DNA from 3 places in the Lysinibacillus sp. G01H genome. Region 2 is predicted to be linked to each of the others. Evidence: a T-box and tRNA genes for the amino acid it is inferred to sense, from the RefSeq annotation. Region 2 holds a T-box; the other regions hold tRNA genes.
The links. A T-box is a leader RNA that pairs with one kind of tRNA and senses whether it is charged. The one in region 2 lies ahead of ileS (isoleucine--tRNA ligase), so its partner is inferred to be a tRNA-Ile.

Region 1: it encodes a tRNA-Ile, which carries the amino acid that the T-box ahead of ileS (isoleucine--tRNA ligase) is inferred to sense. The anticodon was not compared.
Region 3: it encodes a tRNA-Ile, which carries the amino acid that the T-box ahead of ileS (isoleucine--tRNA ligase) is inferred to sense. The anticodon was not compared.

Annotation. Positions count from the first base shown of each region.
Region 1 is NZ_CP118397.1:3,538,125-3,542,467, forward strand. Features, by position in the region: partial or broken gene PSR12_RS17875 (ABC transporter substrate-binding protein) at 1-484, opposite strand, end outside; partial or broken gene PSR12_RS17880 (ABC transporter ATP-binding protein) at 485-1,153, shown strand; tRNA gene PSR12_RS17885 (tRNA-Glu) at 1,291-1,362, opposite strand; tRNA gene PSR12_RS17890 (tRNA-Ser) at 1,365-1,455, opposite strand; tRNA gene PSR12_RS17895 (tRNA-Asn) at 1,466-1,542, opposite strand; tRNA gene PSR12_RS17900 (tRNA-Ile) at 1,547-1,623, opposite strand; tRNA gene PSR12_RS17905 (tRNA-Gly) at 1,625-1,698, opposite strand; tRNA gene PSR12_RS17910 (tRNA-Phe) at 1,704-1,779, opposite strand; tRNA gene PSR12_RS17915 (tRNA-Asp) at 1,838-1,913, opposite strand; tRNA gene PSR12_RS17920 (tRNA-Met) at 1,917-1,991, opposite strand; tRNA gene PSR12_RS17925 (tRNA-Ser) at 2,045-2,137, opposite strand; tRNA gene PSR12_RS17930 (tRNA-Ile) at 2,153-2,229, opposite strand; tRNA gene PSR12_RS17935 (tRNA-Met) at 2,237-2,310, opposite strand; tRNA gene PSR12_RS17940 (tRNA-Ala) at 2,339-2,414, opposite strand; tRNA gene PSR12_RS17945 (tRNA-Pro) at 2,431-2,507, opposite strand; tRNA gene PSR12_RS17950 (tRNA-Arg) at 2,517-2,593, opposite strand; tRNA gene PSR12_RS17955 (tRNA-Leu) at 2,602-2,690, opposite strand; tRNA gene PSR12_RS17960 (tRNA-Gly) at 2,696-2,770, opposite strand; tRNA gene PSR12_RS17965 (tRNA-Leu) at 2,807-2,891, opposite strand; tRNA gene PSR12_RS17970 (tRNA-Lys) at 2,909-2,984, opposite strand; tRNA gene PSR12_RS17975 (tRNA-Thr) at 2,992-3,067, opposite strand; tRNA gene PSR12_RS17980 (tRNA-Val) at 3,071-3,146, opposite strand; rRNA gene rrf (5S ribosomal RNA) at 3,157-3,272, opposite strand; gene PSR12_RS17990 (cysteine desulfurase family protein) at 3,550-4,343, opposite strand, start outside.
Region 2 is NZ_CP118397.1:2,447,934-2,452,276, forward strand. Features, by position in the region: gene ileS (isoleucine--tRNA ligase) at 1-1,987, opposite strand, end outside; T-box leader at 2,050-2,288, opposite strand; gene PSR12_RS12380 (DUF2785 domain-containing protein) at 2,348-3,190, opposite strand; gene PSR12_RS12385 (hypothetical protein) at 3,210-3,851, opposite strand; gene PSR12_RS12390 (DUF3221 domain-containing protein) at 3,954-4,343, opposite strand, start outside.
Region 3 is NZ_CP118397.1:118,534-122,876, forward strand. Features, by position in the region: rRNA gene rrf (5S ribosomal RNA) at 19-134, shown strand; tRNA gene PSR12_RS00570 (tRNA-Val) at 145-220, shown strand; tRNA gene PSR12_RS00575 (tRNA-Thr) at 224-299, shown strand; tRNA gene PSR12_RS00580 (tRNA-Lys) at 306-381, shown strand; tRNA gene PSR12_RS00585 (tRNA-Leu) at 399-483, shown strand; tRNA gene PSR12_RS00590 (tRNA-Gly) at 521-595, shown strand; tRNA gene PSR12_RS00595 (tRNA-Leu) at 601-689, shown strand; tRNA gene PSR12_RS00600 (tRNA-Arg) at 698-774, shown strand; tRNA gene PSR12_RS00605 (tRNA-Pro) at 784-860, shown strand; tRNA gene PSR12_RS00610 (tRNA-Ala) at 881-956, shown strand; rRNA gene PSR12_RS00615 (16S ribosomal RNA) at 1,099-2,650, shown strand; tRNA gene PSR12_RS00620 (tRNA-Ile) at 2,745-2,821, shown strand; tRNA gene PSR12_RS00625 (tRNA-Ala) at 2,834-2,909, shown strand; rRNA gene PSR12_RS00630 (23S ribosomal RNA) at 2,999-4,343, shown strand, end outside.

The DNA of each region.
Region 1 (4,343 bases), 1.1 Mb from region 2:
GTGTCCACTCTTGTTCAGTTGCTAGTGCTGAATCATCACCTGTTGGCATGTACGTGAAGTAGAAAATAACATCCCCATCCATTTGAGGGATTGCTTCTTTCCCAACTTCAATCGCTAAGTTTCCTAGTTTTGCATTATCTTTAAATAAATCTGCTTGCGCTGCAACACGTTTAAATCCTAAAGCATCAAAAATCACACCTGAGAATGAATCTGTGTAATAGATACGAGATTTATCGGCCATAAAGCGTACAAATGAAACTTCTTGGTTGGTTTGTTCTCCAAGCTCTTCTTTCAGTGCTTGTAACTTATCTTCGTAAGCTTTTAGTACTTCTTCACCTTTTGTTTCTTGATTTACTGCTTTAGCGAATAATTTAAAATTCTCTTTCCAGTCGCCACGTAATGTTTCAGAAAACACTGTTGGAGCAATTTTGCTAAGTTTCGCATAATCTTTTTCTTGTCGTAATTTATTGCCAATAATTAAATTAAATCCACACTCTTACGCTCCATTGCTCGATTATTAAAACCTAAAAAAGGCTCCGTTTTATTAGATGGTGAGGATATTTTTAAATTATCAACAAAACAAGTGGCTAAAAACCTCTCTATTCTTCCCCAATCTCCTGTTGCACCAGAAGGATTAACTGTCCTACAACTTGTGAAACAAGGTCGCTATCCTTACCAAAGTTGGCGACAACAGTGGACTGAAAAGGATGAAGAAATCGTTTTAAATGCTTTAAAAGCTACAGGTACTGAGCATTTACAAGATAGACCAGTAGATGAGCTATCAGGAGGACAACGTCAACGTGCGTGGATAGCTATGACGCTTGCTCAAGATACAGATATCATTCTTTTAGACGAGCCTACGACATACTTAGATTTAACTCATCAAATAGACGTTTTAGATTTACTGTACGAATTGAACCAACAGCAAAAGCGAACTATCATTATGGTATTACATGATATTAATCTTGCTTGTCGCTATGCCGATCATATTATTACAGTGCGTGACCGTGGTGTCTATCGTCAAGGGAAACCAGAAGAAATTATGACAACTGATTTAGTTAGTCATGTGTTTGACCTTGATTGCCAAATGACGACAGATCCAATCTTTGGTACACCTCTTTGCATCCCATATGGAAAAGGACGAAAAATTTAATCGTTAATTTGAAAAAATAAGCCTACACAGAATGATTAATCTGTGTAGGCTTTCATTTAATATAGCTATGTTATTAATCTAAGTATCTAATAAATTAAAAAGTGCAGTAGATGTAAATTCATCTACTGCACTTAGTATGACCCGTACGGGATTCGAACCCGTGTTACCGCCGTGAAAGGGCGGTGTCTTAACCACTTGACCAACGGGCCCATGGCGGAGAAGGAGGGATTTGAACCCTCGCGCCGGTTACCCGACCTACACCCTTAGCAGGGGCGCCTCTTCAGCCTCTTGAGTACTTCCCCAAAATAAAAATGGCTCCGAAGGCAGGACTCGAACCTGCGACAACCTGATTAACAGTCAGGTGCTACTACCAACTGAGCTACTTCGGAATAATGGTGGGCCTAAATGGACTCGAACCATCGACCTCACGCTTATCAGGCGTGCGCTCTAACCAGCTGAGCTATAGGCCCTTGGAGCGGGTGATGGGAATCGAACCCACGACATCAGCTTGGAAGGCTGAGGTTTTACCATTAAACTACACCCGCATAAATGGTGGGTCAGGACGGAATCGAACCGCCGACACTTAGAGCTTCAATCTAATGCTCTACCAACTGAGCTACTGACCCATTTCGTCCATGCTAAGCTTACTCACTCTTTTGCTTCTCATGACTTTTATTTTAAAAATGGCGGTCCCGACCGGGATCGAACCGGCGATCTCCTGCGTGACAGGCAGGCATGTTAACCGCTACACCACGGGACCTTTTGGTTGCGGGGGCTGGATTTGAACCAACGACCTTCGGGTTATGAGCCCGACGAGCTACCACTGCTCCACCCCGCGATAATTTTATGCTGTTTCGAGTTTTTAAAGCACCATTTATAAAAATTTAAAACTGGAGGAGGTAGAGGGATTCGAACCCCCGCGCGGTGTTACCCGCCTGTCGGTTTTCAAGACCGATCCCTTCAGCCAGACTTGGGTATACCTCCGTTACAATATATAAATGGTGGACCTTGCAGGACTCGAACCTGCGACCGGACGGTTATGAGCCGTCTGCTCTAACCAACTGAGCTAAAGGTCCTTTAAGATGGCGGCAGAGGGGATCGAACCCCCGACCTTACGGGTATGAACCGTACGCTCTAGCCAGCTGAGCTACGCCGCCAGGATCTTTATACTGGTTAATTTACTTATGGTGGAGCCTAGCGGGATCGAACCGCTGACCTCCTGCGTGCAAGGCAGGCGCTCTCCCAGCTGAGCTAAGGCCCCATAATTTTTTTGGAAATGGTCGGGAAGACAGGATTCGAACCTGCGACCCCTTGGTCCCAAACCAAGTGCTCTACCAAGCTGAGCTACTTCCCGTTGTTCTTTTGGCGCGCCCGACAGGAGTCGAACCCATAACCTTCTGATCCGTAGTCAGACGCTCTATCCAATTGAGCTACGGGCGCATTTAAAATGGTGCCGAGGACCGGAATCGAACCGGTACGGTAGTCACCTACCGCAGGATTTTAAGTCCTGTGCGTCTGCCAGTTCCGCCACCCCGGCACATTTGGAGCGGAAGACGAGGTTCGAACTCGCGACCCCCACCTTGGCAAGGTGGTGTTCTACCACTGAACTACTTCCGCATGTGCATAAGTTTTTTTATCTGGCAATGAAAATAATGGTGCGGGTGAAGGGAGTCGAACCCCCACGCCTTGCGGCGCTAGATCCTAAGTCTAGTGCGTCTGCCAATTCCGCCACACCCGCTTATTATTATTTAAAAATGGTGAGCCATGAAGGACTCGAACCTTCGACCCTCTGATTAAAAGTCAGATGCTCTACCAACTGAGCTAATGGCTCGAAAAAATGGTGCCGGCTATAGGAATCGAACCCACGACCTACTGATTACAAGTCAGTTGCTCTACCTGCTGAGCTAAACCGGCATATGGTGGAGGATGACGGGCTCGAACCGCCGACCCTCTGCTTGTAAGGCAGATGCTCTCCCAGCTGAGCTAATCCTCCTGGGTATTATGCCTAGCGACGTCCTACTCTCACAGGGGGAAGCCCCCAACTACCATCGGCGCTAAAGAGCTTAACTTCCGTGTTCGGTATGGGAACGGGTGTGACCTCTTTGCCATCATCACTAGACTTTGTTATGTATCTTGTTTTGAAGTTGTTTACCTGTCCTTCAAGACAAGAATTATTGTATAACGTTTTCTAACATTGTGCAATACTTTTTTATAAAAAAAAGAAATTATTACTTTTTAAAGTTATTTTTGTTAAGTAAGAGAAAATATTGCCCTGCAAAATATTATAGCAATTGTTGGTTCAAAAGAAAACAATTATTTTATTTGCCGATATTCTTAGCTTATAATCTATTTCAATACAAGTGAAGAATATAGATAATCCTTCACTCTTCTTTTCATTAAATATTTGAAAGCTCTATTTTTAATTTTACAATATCCTCAAGTGTAGTAGAAGGACCAAAAGATATTCTAAAAAATTGGCGTGCCGCTTCCAAAGAGAACCCCATAGATAGAATAGCCTTTGTTCCCGATTCACTATGAATATCACATGCACTACCAGTAGAGATACAGATTCCCGCCTCATTTAACTTTAAAAGAACATATTGCCCCTCTACTTTCTCCATCATTACCCCACAAATATTAGGTAGTTGCTGTTTACATTCAACGAGCTGACATGTTTCAGGTAAATTATTTTCAAAATAATCTCTTAACGTTTCATAATGTTGCAACTCATATTGATAGTTTTCAATTGCCGCGGCAAAGGCCACGATTGCAGGAGTATCTAATGTTCCCCCTCTAAGACCCCTCTCGTGTGTCACACCTGGTGTTAATGCAGGTACTCTGATTGCAGGGTTCATATATATAGCACCGCAGCCCTTTGGCCCACCTATTTTATGAGCCGAGATGGTAATAGCATCGGCCCCCTTTGGTATAGCTAGTTTACCAAATGATTGTACACAATCAACGTGACAGAAAATATTTGATTTTCTTGCCATCTTTACGATTTTCTCTACAGGCTGGATTGAACCAATTTCAGAATTGACATGTTGAATGGTAATCAAAGCAGTCTCTTCTCGGATTGCTTGTTGCAATTGTCCCAGATCAACACAACCATCCTTCTGCAAAGGTAATTTTGTTACAGTAAAGCCCTTTTTCTCAAGTGTATTCAAAGCTGCATGCACTGACGTATGCT
Region 2 (4,343 bases):
CATACGTAAAACCATCGATCTGGGCATACATATCATAAAATCTAAACGTATTGTCGAGTGTATCTACCAGCTTAGATTTCGCATCTAAGACAACTTTCTTTGAAAAACGCTTTGGATTCCATGGGGAGCTATCAACTAAAAATGCCCAACGTAGAGCATCTGCTCCATACTCCTCGATTAACTCAACAGGCTCTAATGCATTGCCTTTACTTTTGGACATCTTCTGTCCATGCTCATCGAGTACATGCCCTAACGATAGCACATTTTTATAAGGTGGTTTTCCTGTAAACAAGGTCGATACTGCTAATAAGCTATAGAAAAATCCTCGCGTTTGGTCGATTCCCTCAATGACCACATCTGCTGGAAACTGATGATGAAAGTTCGCTACATCTTCAAATGGATAATGCTGTTGGGCAAATGGCATCGAGCCACTGTCAAACCAAACATCGATAACTTCAGGCGTACGTTTCATGTCGCCTTGGCAAACAGGACAGGTACAGACAATGTCATCTATAAATGGCTTATGGAGCTCTAATTGTTCATTGACAGCTCCTTTGGCTAATTGTTGTAGTGCTGCAACACTGTTAGGTGCCTCCTCATGATTGCAATCCTGACAGATCCACACATTGAGTGGTGTCCCCCAATAACGATTACGACTAATATTCCAATCCACTAAGTTTTCTAGGAAGTTGCCAAATCGTCCATCCTTAATATGGCTAGGGTACCATGTCACCTGCTGATTATTTTGTAAAAGCTGCTCTTTTAATGCCGACATTTTGATAAACCAGCTATCTGTTGCATAGTACAATAATGGTGAATCACAGCGCCAGCAATGTGGATAGCTATGCTCATATTTTTCTTTAGCAAATAAAAGCTCTTTTGCTGCAAGCATTTTAATGATGTCGACATCACAGTCCTTCACAAAACGTCCAACAAGCTCAGGTACCGCTTCTGTATAACAACCTTTAAGATCAACTACATTGACAAAGGACAAGCCATGTTCCTGCACCGTTTTATAATCGTCCTCTCCATAAGCAGGTGCTATGTGTACAATTCCTGTTCCACTATGCTCTGTCACATAATCTGCCATGACAACGATATGTCCTTTATGGACGGTTACATAGGAAAATGGCGATCGATAGGAAACACCTGCAAACTCCTGTCCGTCATGCTCACTTAATATTTCTACAGGCTCTGAAAAAACCTTTGATACCAACGATTTGGCTAGTATATAGATGCTGTTTGCATGCCTTACACGGACATATCGAAGAGCAGGATTCATAGCCAAGGCTACATTGGCTGGTAATGTCCAAGGCGTCGTTGTCCAGCCTAAGATATATTCGTCTCGATCCTCTAGCTTAAACATTGCAGTGACGGATAAATCCTTGACATCCTTATAGCCCTGTGCCACCTCATGAGAGCTTAAGGAAGTTTGGCAGCTAGGGCAATAAGGTGAGACGCGATGTCCTTTGTATAACAGTTTTTCCTTGTGAACGTGGCTTAAAATATGCCATACAGTTTCAATATAGTCATTACTTAAAGTTAGGTAAGGTTCATCCATGTCAAGCCAGTAGCCAAGCTGCTCTGTAAAGGTACGCCATTTTTGCTCATAGGTAAAAACGCTCTTCTTACATGCTTGAATAAATTGCTCCACCCCGTAGTTCTCAATCTCCTGCTTTCCTGAGATCCCTAATGCCTTTTCTACCCCTAATTCCACAGGCAACCCATGTGTATCCCAACCTGCTTTTCGTTCAACTAAATAGCCCTGCATTGTTTTGTAACGTGCCACCACATCTTTTATGGTTCTACCAAAGGCATGGCCGACATGTGGTAACCCATTTGCTGTTGGGGGTCCCTCATAAAATACAAAGGGCTGCTGTCCAGCGCGATTACTTACGGATTTGGCAAAGGTCCCTTCTTGCGCCCATAATGTACGAATCCTTGTTTCTCGTTCAACCGTTGTTTCTTTCTTTTGTTCTTTCTGCATATTAGTTCCTCCTATACAAGCGAATTTGTATAAAAGGCATACAAAAAACCCCGTCCCAAGGAAAAAGGGACGGGGTTAACCGCGAATACCACCCTAATTCTATTGACACGATGGCCAATAGCACTCAGCAACGTACAATCATACGTGTTCTTTTTAACGGTAGACACCCGGATTAGCTTACTCCATTCAGCTAATCTTCTCAGAGAGGATTTTCATGTAACACCTGCACACCGACTTCCACCAAATGTCGGCTCTCTGTAGAACAAAGTGAAACACTACTCTTTCTCATCAACGAATTTGTATGCTTTTATTGTCCTTCATCTTAGCAAATTACCAATTGTCTGTCAACAATGGACAATCTTAAAAAATTTCGTTGAGACAAGTGGCAATACTTTGATGGAGATCAGCATATTGTGGCTGTTGAATGGTTTGAATCAAAAAGCTCTTCAGCAATGTTTTACTATTGAATAGCACTATTCTGTATTGTTCTTCACTCAGATGTTCCTTCATTGAGGCTAAGGTTAATGGCATTTGCTGCACTATATGGATGACTTCATTTTGTTCCAGCCCCTGCTCCAACATCGCGAATATAGGCACTAATAGTCGGTCATCCTCATCATGGATAAAAATGTAATCCGGTTGTAAATAGATGGACCATAATGCATGTAACATATCCGGATAGGCTGTTTTCAATGATTTTGGATTTTTCACTAGTTCATCGATAGCATCTGAAACATGCGCCACGCTATGTGCCCATCCCTTGCCAGGCACATAGCCTCTTACATCCTTTTCAGATGATACATAGCTTAGTAACTTTGTTTGACAGTCCTCTATGCTAGCCTTGGGCAAAAAATTATCCTGTAGATCTCTTGCTAAAATAAGCGCTACTAATAATGATGTAAAGGAGCGAGTAAAGACCCAATCTGATTCCTTTTCTCCAATCCCCTTAACTATTAAATGGTTTAAGCTATAATCCCATAACTCCGTTAAGCAACGATGGTCTAGCAAGTTTTTTTCTAAAATCCATTCATAAAAGCTGCCATAAATATAAGTATCTCGTAGCTCACTATCAATAGAACCGATATGTGCTAACATGGAATGCACAAGCTGCTCTTGATTTTCTAGCTCCATTATTGCTTGCCCCTTTTTCAATGCCTTTAATCGATCCTTTAATTTTTCTTCCTTCAGTACATCTTGTATCAACTCTTTGACTCCCCTTTGCTTATTTATTTTGATACTCACTCTCTCGGTATATCCCATCTAACTTCCAGCTCTCATTAAAACGGACATATGTAAATTCCTTTTGCCAATTATCTTGGTGTACAATCACCTTACTGCGCCAAGGAAAGGTAAATGCATTCGCCTGCCCCTTTCGCACATCAGCTATATCATCCGCTACTTCAAGAAGCGTCGTAGGCTTCATTGTATTGTGCATCAAATAAAGCTGTCGATCTGAACTATCCTCAAGCTCCTGCATTACTTGCTGATGGAACGCAATCACCTGCTGATTTGCCTGATAAAGTGAATAAACGAGTGAGCTCCCAAATAGCAGCATCAATGTTGCCACAATCACAACATGCTTTTTCTTTAAGCCTATATAAAATGCCCACTTCTTTTCCTTGTTGTATAAATAGATATAGATTGCTAGACTAATTGGCCATAAAAATAGTAGCTGCCAAAAGAGGACAACCCAAAAAATTTCTCCATCCGAGACAAAATATCGAATGCAAAAGTAATTCAACAGCCATAAGGGCATTGACCAACGCCAAAAGGATTCTTCCTGTGACATACTTTTTAAATAAATCAGTAGAAGAGGTAAGCTTAGGAAAAACGCTGTCGCATTATCTAATATAGCAAATACCAAATCAACACCTCTATTTTAGAAAAATATTACAACTATTGTATATGAATCCAAATCTAAAGAAAAGGCTAGACATTCTAAAATCATTAAATGTCTAGCTTCTTGTTAGTGAAATTCCTTTACTATTTTCATCTCTACGATATCCTTATAATCAAGGAATGGCTGAGTGTCATCGTTCCCAATCGACTGTCTATACTGTACTTCTACTCGATCACCAACTGAAAGTGTTTGCGGAACATCCACTAGAGGGAACCATGTACCATTACTATGTTTTTGCACTAATTCATCTACAGATTTTTGCCCAACCTCGCTAGCCAAGACGCCTGAGACAACTAAAAATTCATGTTCCTTGATCGCTAAGACCGTTCCACTTCTGATGAGCTTCATTTGGCTGTCCTTTTCTGGGATTTTATATTTTTCTCTTAAGGAGGCAATGTCTTTATGATAATGTTGTTCTAAATAATTCATGGCTGCTTGCTCAACAAGCCATGTACG
Region 3 (4,343 bases), 2.3 Mb from region 2:
ATCTTGTCTTTTAATAAGTCTAGTGATGATGGCAAAGAGGTCACACCCGTTCCCATACCGAACACGGAAGTTAAGCTCTTTAGCGCCGATGGTAGTTGGGGGCTTCCCCCTGTGAGAGTAGGACATCGCTAGGCATAATACCCAGGAGGATTAGCTCAGCTGGGAGAGCATCTGCCTTACAAGCAGAGGGTCGGCGGTTCGAGCCCGTCATCCTCCACCATATGCCGGTTTAGCTCAGCAGGTAGAGCAACTGACTTGTAATCAGTAGGTCGTGGGTTCGATTCCTATAGCCGGCACCATTTTTCGAGCCATTAGCTCAGTTGGTAGAGCATCTGACTTTTAATCAGAGGGTCGAAGGTTCGAGTCCTTCATGGCTCACCATTTTCAAATAATAATAAGCGGGTGTGGCGGAATTGGCAGACGCACTAGACTTAGGATCTAGCGCCGCAAGGCGTGGGGGTTCGACTCCCTTCACCCGCACCATTATTTTCATTGCCAGATAAAAAAAGCTTATGCACATGCGGAAGTAGTTCAGTGGTAGAACACCACCTTGCCAAGGTGGGGGTCGCGAGTTCGAACCTCGTCTTCCGCTCCAAATGTGCCGGGGTGGCGGAACTGGCAGACGCACAGGACTTAAAATCCTGCGGTAGGTGACTACCGTACCGGTTCGATTCCGGTCCTCGGCACCATTTTAAATGCGCCCGTAGCTCAATTGGATAGAGCGTCTGACTACGGATCAGAAGGTTATGGGTTCGACTCCTGTCGGGCGCGCCATAATAACAACGGGAAGTAGCTCAGCTTGGTAGAGCACTTGGTTTGGGACCAAGGGGTCGCAGGTTCGAATCCTGTCTTCCCGACCATTTCCTAAAAATAAAAAAACGGGGCCTTAGCTCAGCTGGGAGAGCGCCTGCCTTGCACGCAGGAGGTCAGCGGTTCGATCCCGCTAGGCTCCACCAATTCAAATACATGAACCTTGAAAACTGAACAAGCAAAACGTAATCAATAAAGTTTTAAGTAGCTAGTTTTACTAGCGAACGAAACACAATTTTGGACATCAAACATGATGCCAGCAAAACAATTTGAGCTAATCAAATTTCTTTTATGGAGAGTTTGATCCTGGCTCAGGACGAACGCTGGCGGCGTGCCTAATACATGCAAGTCGAGCGAACAGAAAAGGAGCTTGCTCCTTTGACGTTAGCGGCGGACGGGTGAGTAACACGTGGGCAACCTACCCTATAGTTTGGGATAACTCCGGGAAACCGGGGCTAATACCGAATAATCTCCTTTACTTCATGGTGAAGGACTGAAAGACGGTTTCGGCTGTCGCTATAGGATGGGCCCGCGGCGCATTAGCTAGTTGGTGAGGTAACGGCTCACCAAGGCGACGATGCGTAGCCGACCTGAGAGGGTGATCGGCCACACTGGGACTGAGACACGGCCCAGACTCCTACGGGAGGCAGCAGTAGGGAATCTTCCACAATGGGCGAAAGCCTGATGGAGCAACGCCGCGTGAGTGAAGAAGGTTTTCGGATCGTAAAACTCTGTTGTAAGGGAAGAACAAGTACAGTAGTAACTGGCTGTACCTTGACGGTACCTTATTAGAAAGCCACGGCTAACTACGTGCCAGCAGCCGCGGTAATACGTAGGTGGCAAGCGTTGTCCGGAATTATTGGGCGTAAAGCGCGCGCAGGCGGTCCTTTAAGTCTGATGTGAAAGCCCACGGCTCAACCGTGGAGGGTCATTGGAAACTGGGGGACTTGAGTGCAGAAGAGGAAAGTGGAATTCCAAGTGTAGCGGTGAAATGCGTAGAGATTTGGAGGAACACCAGTGGCGAAGGCGACTTTCTGGTCTGTAACTGACGCTGAGGCGCGAAAGCGTGGGGAGCAAACAGGATTAGATACCCTGGTAGTCCACGCCGTAAACGATGAGTGCTAAGTGTTAGGGGGTTTCCGCCCCTTAGTGCTGCAGCTAACGCATTAAGCACTCCGCCTGGGGAGTACGGTCGCAAGACTGAAACTCAAAGGAATTGACGGGGGCCCGCACAAGCGGTGGAGCATGTGGTTTAATTCGAAGCAACGCGAAGAACCTTACCAGGTCTTGACATCCCGTTGACCACTGTAGAGATATAGTTTCCCCTTCGGGGGCAACGGTGACAGGTGGTGCATGGTTGTCGTCAGCTCGTGTCGTGAGATGTTGGGTTAAGTCCCGCAACGAGCGCAACCCTTGATCTTAGTTGCCATCATTTAGTTGGGCACTCTAAGGTGACTGCCGGTGACAAACCGGAGGAAGGTGGGGATGACGTCAAATCATCATGCCCCTTATGACCTGGGCTACACACGTGCTACAATGGACGATACAAACGGTTGCCAACTCGCGAGAGGGAGCTAATCCGATAAAGTCGTTCTCAGTTCGGATTGTAGGCTGCAACTCGCCTACATGAAGCCGGAATCGCTAGTAATCGCGGATCAGCATGCCGCGGTGAATACGTTCCCGGGCCTTGTACACACCGCCCGTCACACCACGAGAGTTTGTAACACCCGAAGTCGGTGAGGTAACCTTTTGGAGCCAGCCGCCGAAGGTGGGATAGATGATTGGGGTGAAGTCGTAACAAGGTAGCCGTATCGGAAGGTGCGGCTGGATCACCTCCTTTCTAAGGATTATTTCGGAATACAAACCTTGGGTTTGTACGATTACGTTTTGCGTTCAGTTTTGAAGGTTTATGAAATTTAATAAAACTTCCAAGAGGGCCTATAGCTCAGCTGGTTAGAGCGCACGCCTGATAAGCGTGAGGTCGATGGTTCGAGTCCATTTAGGCCCACCATATATACCTCTTGGGGCCTTAGCTCAGCTGGGAGAGCGCCTGCCTTGCACGCAGGAGGTCAGCGGTTCGATCCCGCTAGGCTCCACCATTTTTTTGTTCTTTGAAAACTGGATAAAACGACATTGAAATTGTAACAAACACATTTATTTTTTAAGTTTTTTATAGGCTTAATAACTTGGTTAAGTTATTAAGGGCGCACGGCGAATGCCTTGGCACTAGGAGCCGAAGAAGGACGGCACTAACACCGATATGCTTCGGGGAGCTGTAAGTGAGCTTTGATCCGGAGATTTCCGAATGGGGGAACCCACTACGTTTAATCGCGTAGTATCTTGACGTGAATACATAGCGTCTTGAAGGCAGACCCAGGGAACTGAAACATCTAAGTACCTGGAGGAAGAGAAAGAAAAATCGATTCCCTGAGTAGCGGCGAGCGAAACGGGAAGAGCCCAAACCAAGAGGCTTGCCTCTTGGGGTTGTAGGACACTCAATACGGAGTTACAAAAGAGCGAGTTAGATGAAGCGACTTGGAAAGGTCCGCCAGAGCAGGTAAAAGCCCTGTAGTCGAAAGTTCGTTCTCTCCTGAGTGGATCCTGAGTACGGCGGAACACGTGAAATTCCGTCGGAATCCGGGAGGACCATCTCCCAAGGCTAAATACTACCTAGTGACCGATAGTGAACCAGTACCGTGAGGGAAAGGTGAAAAGCACCCCGGAAGGGGAGTGAAAGAGATCCTGAAACCGTGTGCCTACAAGTAGTTAGAGCCCGTTAATGGGTGATAGCGTGCCTTTTGTAGAATGAACCGGCGAGTTACGATTACGTGCGAGGTTAAGCTTTAGAAGGCGGAGCCGCAGCGAAAGCGAGTCTGAATAGGGCGAAATAGTACGTGGTCGTAGACCCGAAACCAGGTGATCTACCCATGTCCAGGGTGAAGGTGAGGTAACACTTACTGGAGGCCCGAACCCACGCACGTTGAAAAGTGCGGGGATGAGGTGTGGGTAGCGGAGAAATTCCAATCGAACTTGGAGATAGCTGGTTCTCTCCGAAATAGCTTTAGGGCTAGCCTCGTGATGAGAATACTGGAGGTAGAGCACTGTTTGGACTAGGGGGCCATCCCGGTTTACCGAATTCAGACAAACTCCGAATGCCAGATATTTATACACGGGAGTCAGACTGCGAGTGATAAGATCCGTAGTCAAAAGGGAAACAGCCCAGACCACCAGCTAAGGTCCCAAAGTAATCGTTAAGTGGAAAAGGATGTGGCGTTGCACAGACAACCAGGATGTTGGCTTAGAAGCAGCCATCATTTAAAGAGTGCGTAATAGCTCACTGGTCGAGTGACGCTGCGCCGAAAATGTATCGGGGCTAAACGATTCACCGAAGCTGTGGATTGACATCTACGATGTCAGTGGTAGGAGAGCGTTCTAAGTGCGTTGAAGTCAGACCGGAAGGACTGGTGGAGCGCTTAGAAGTGAGAATGCCGGTATGAGTAGCGAAAGACGGGTGAGAATCCCGTCCACCGTAT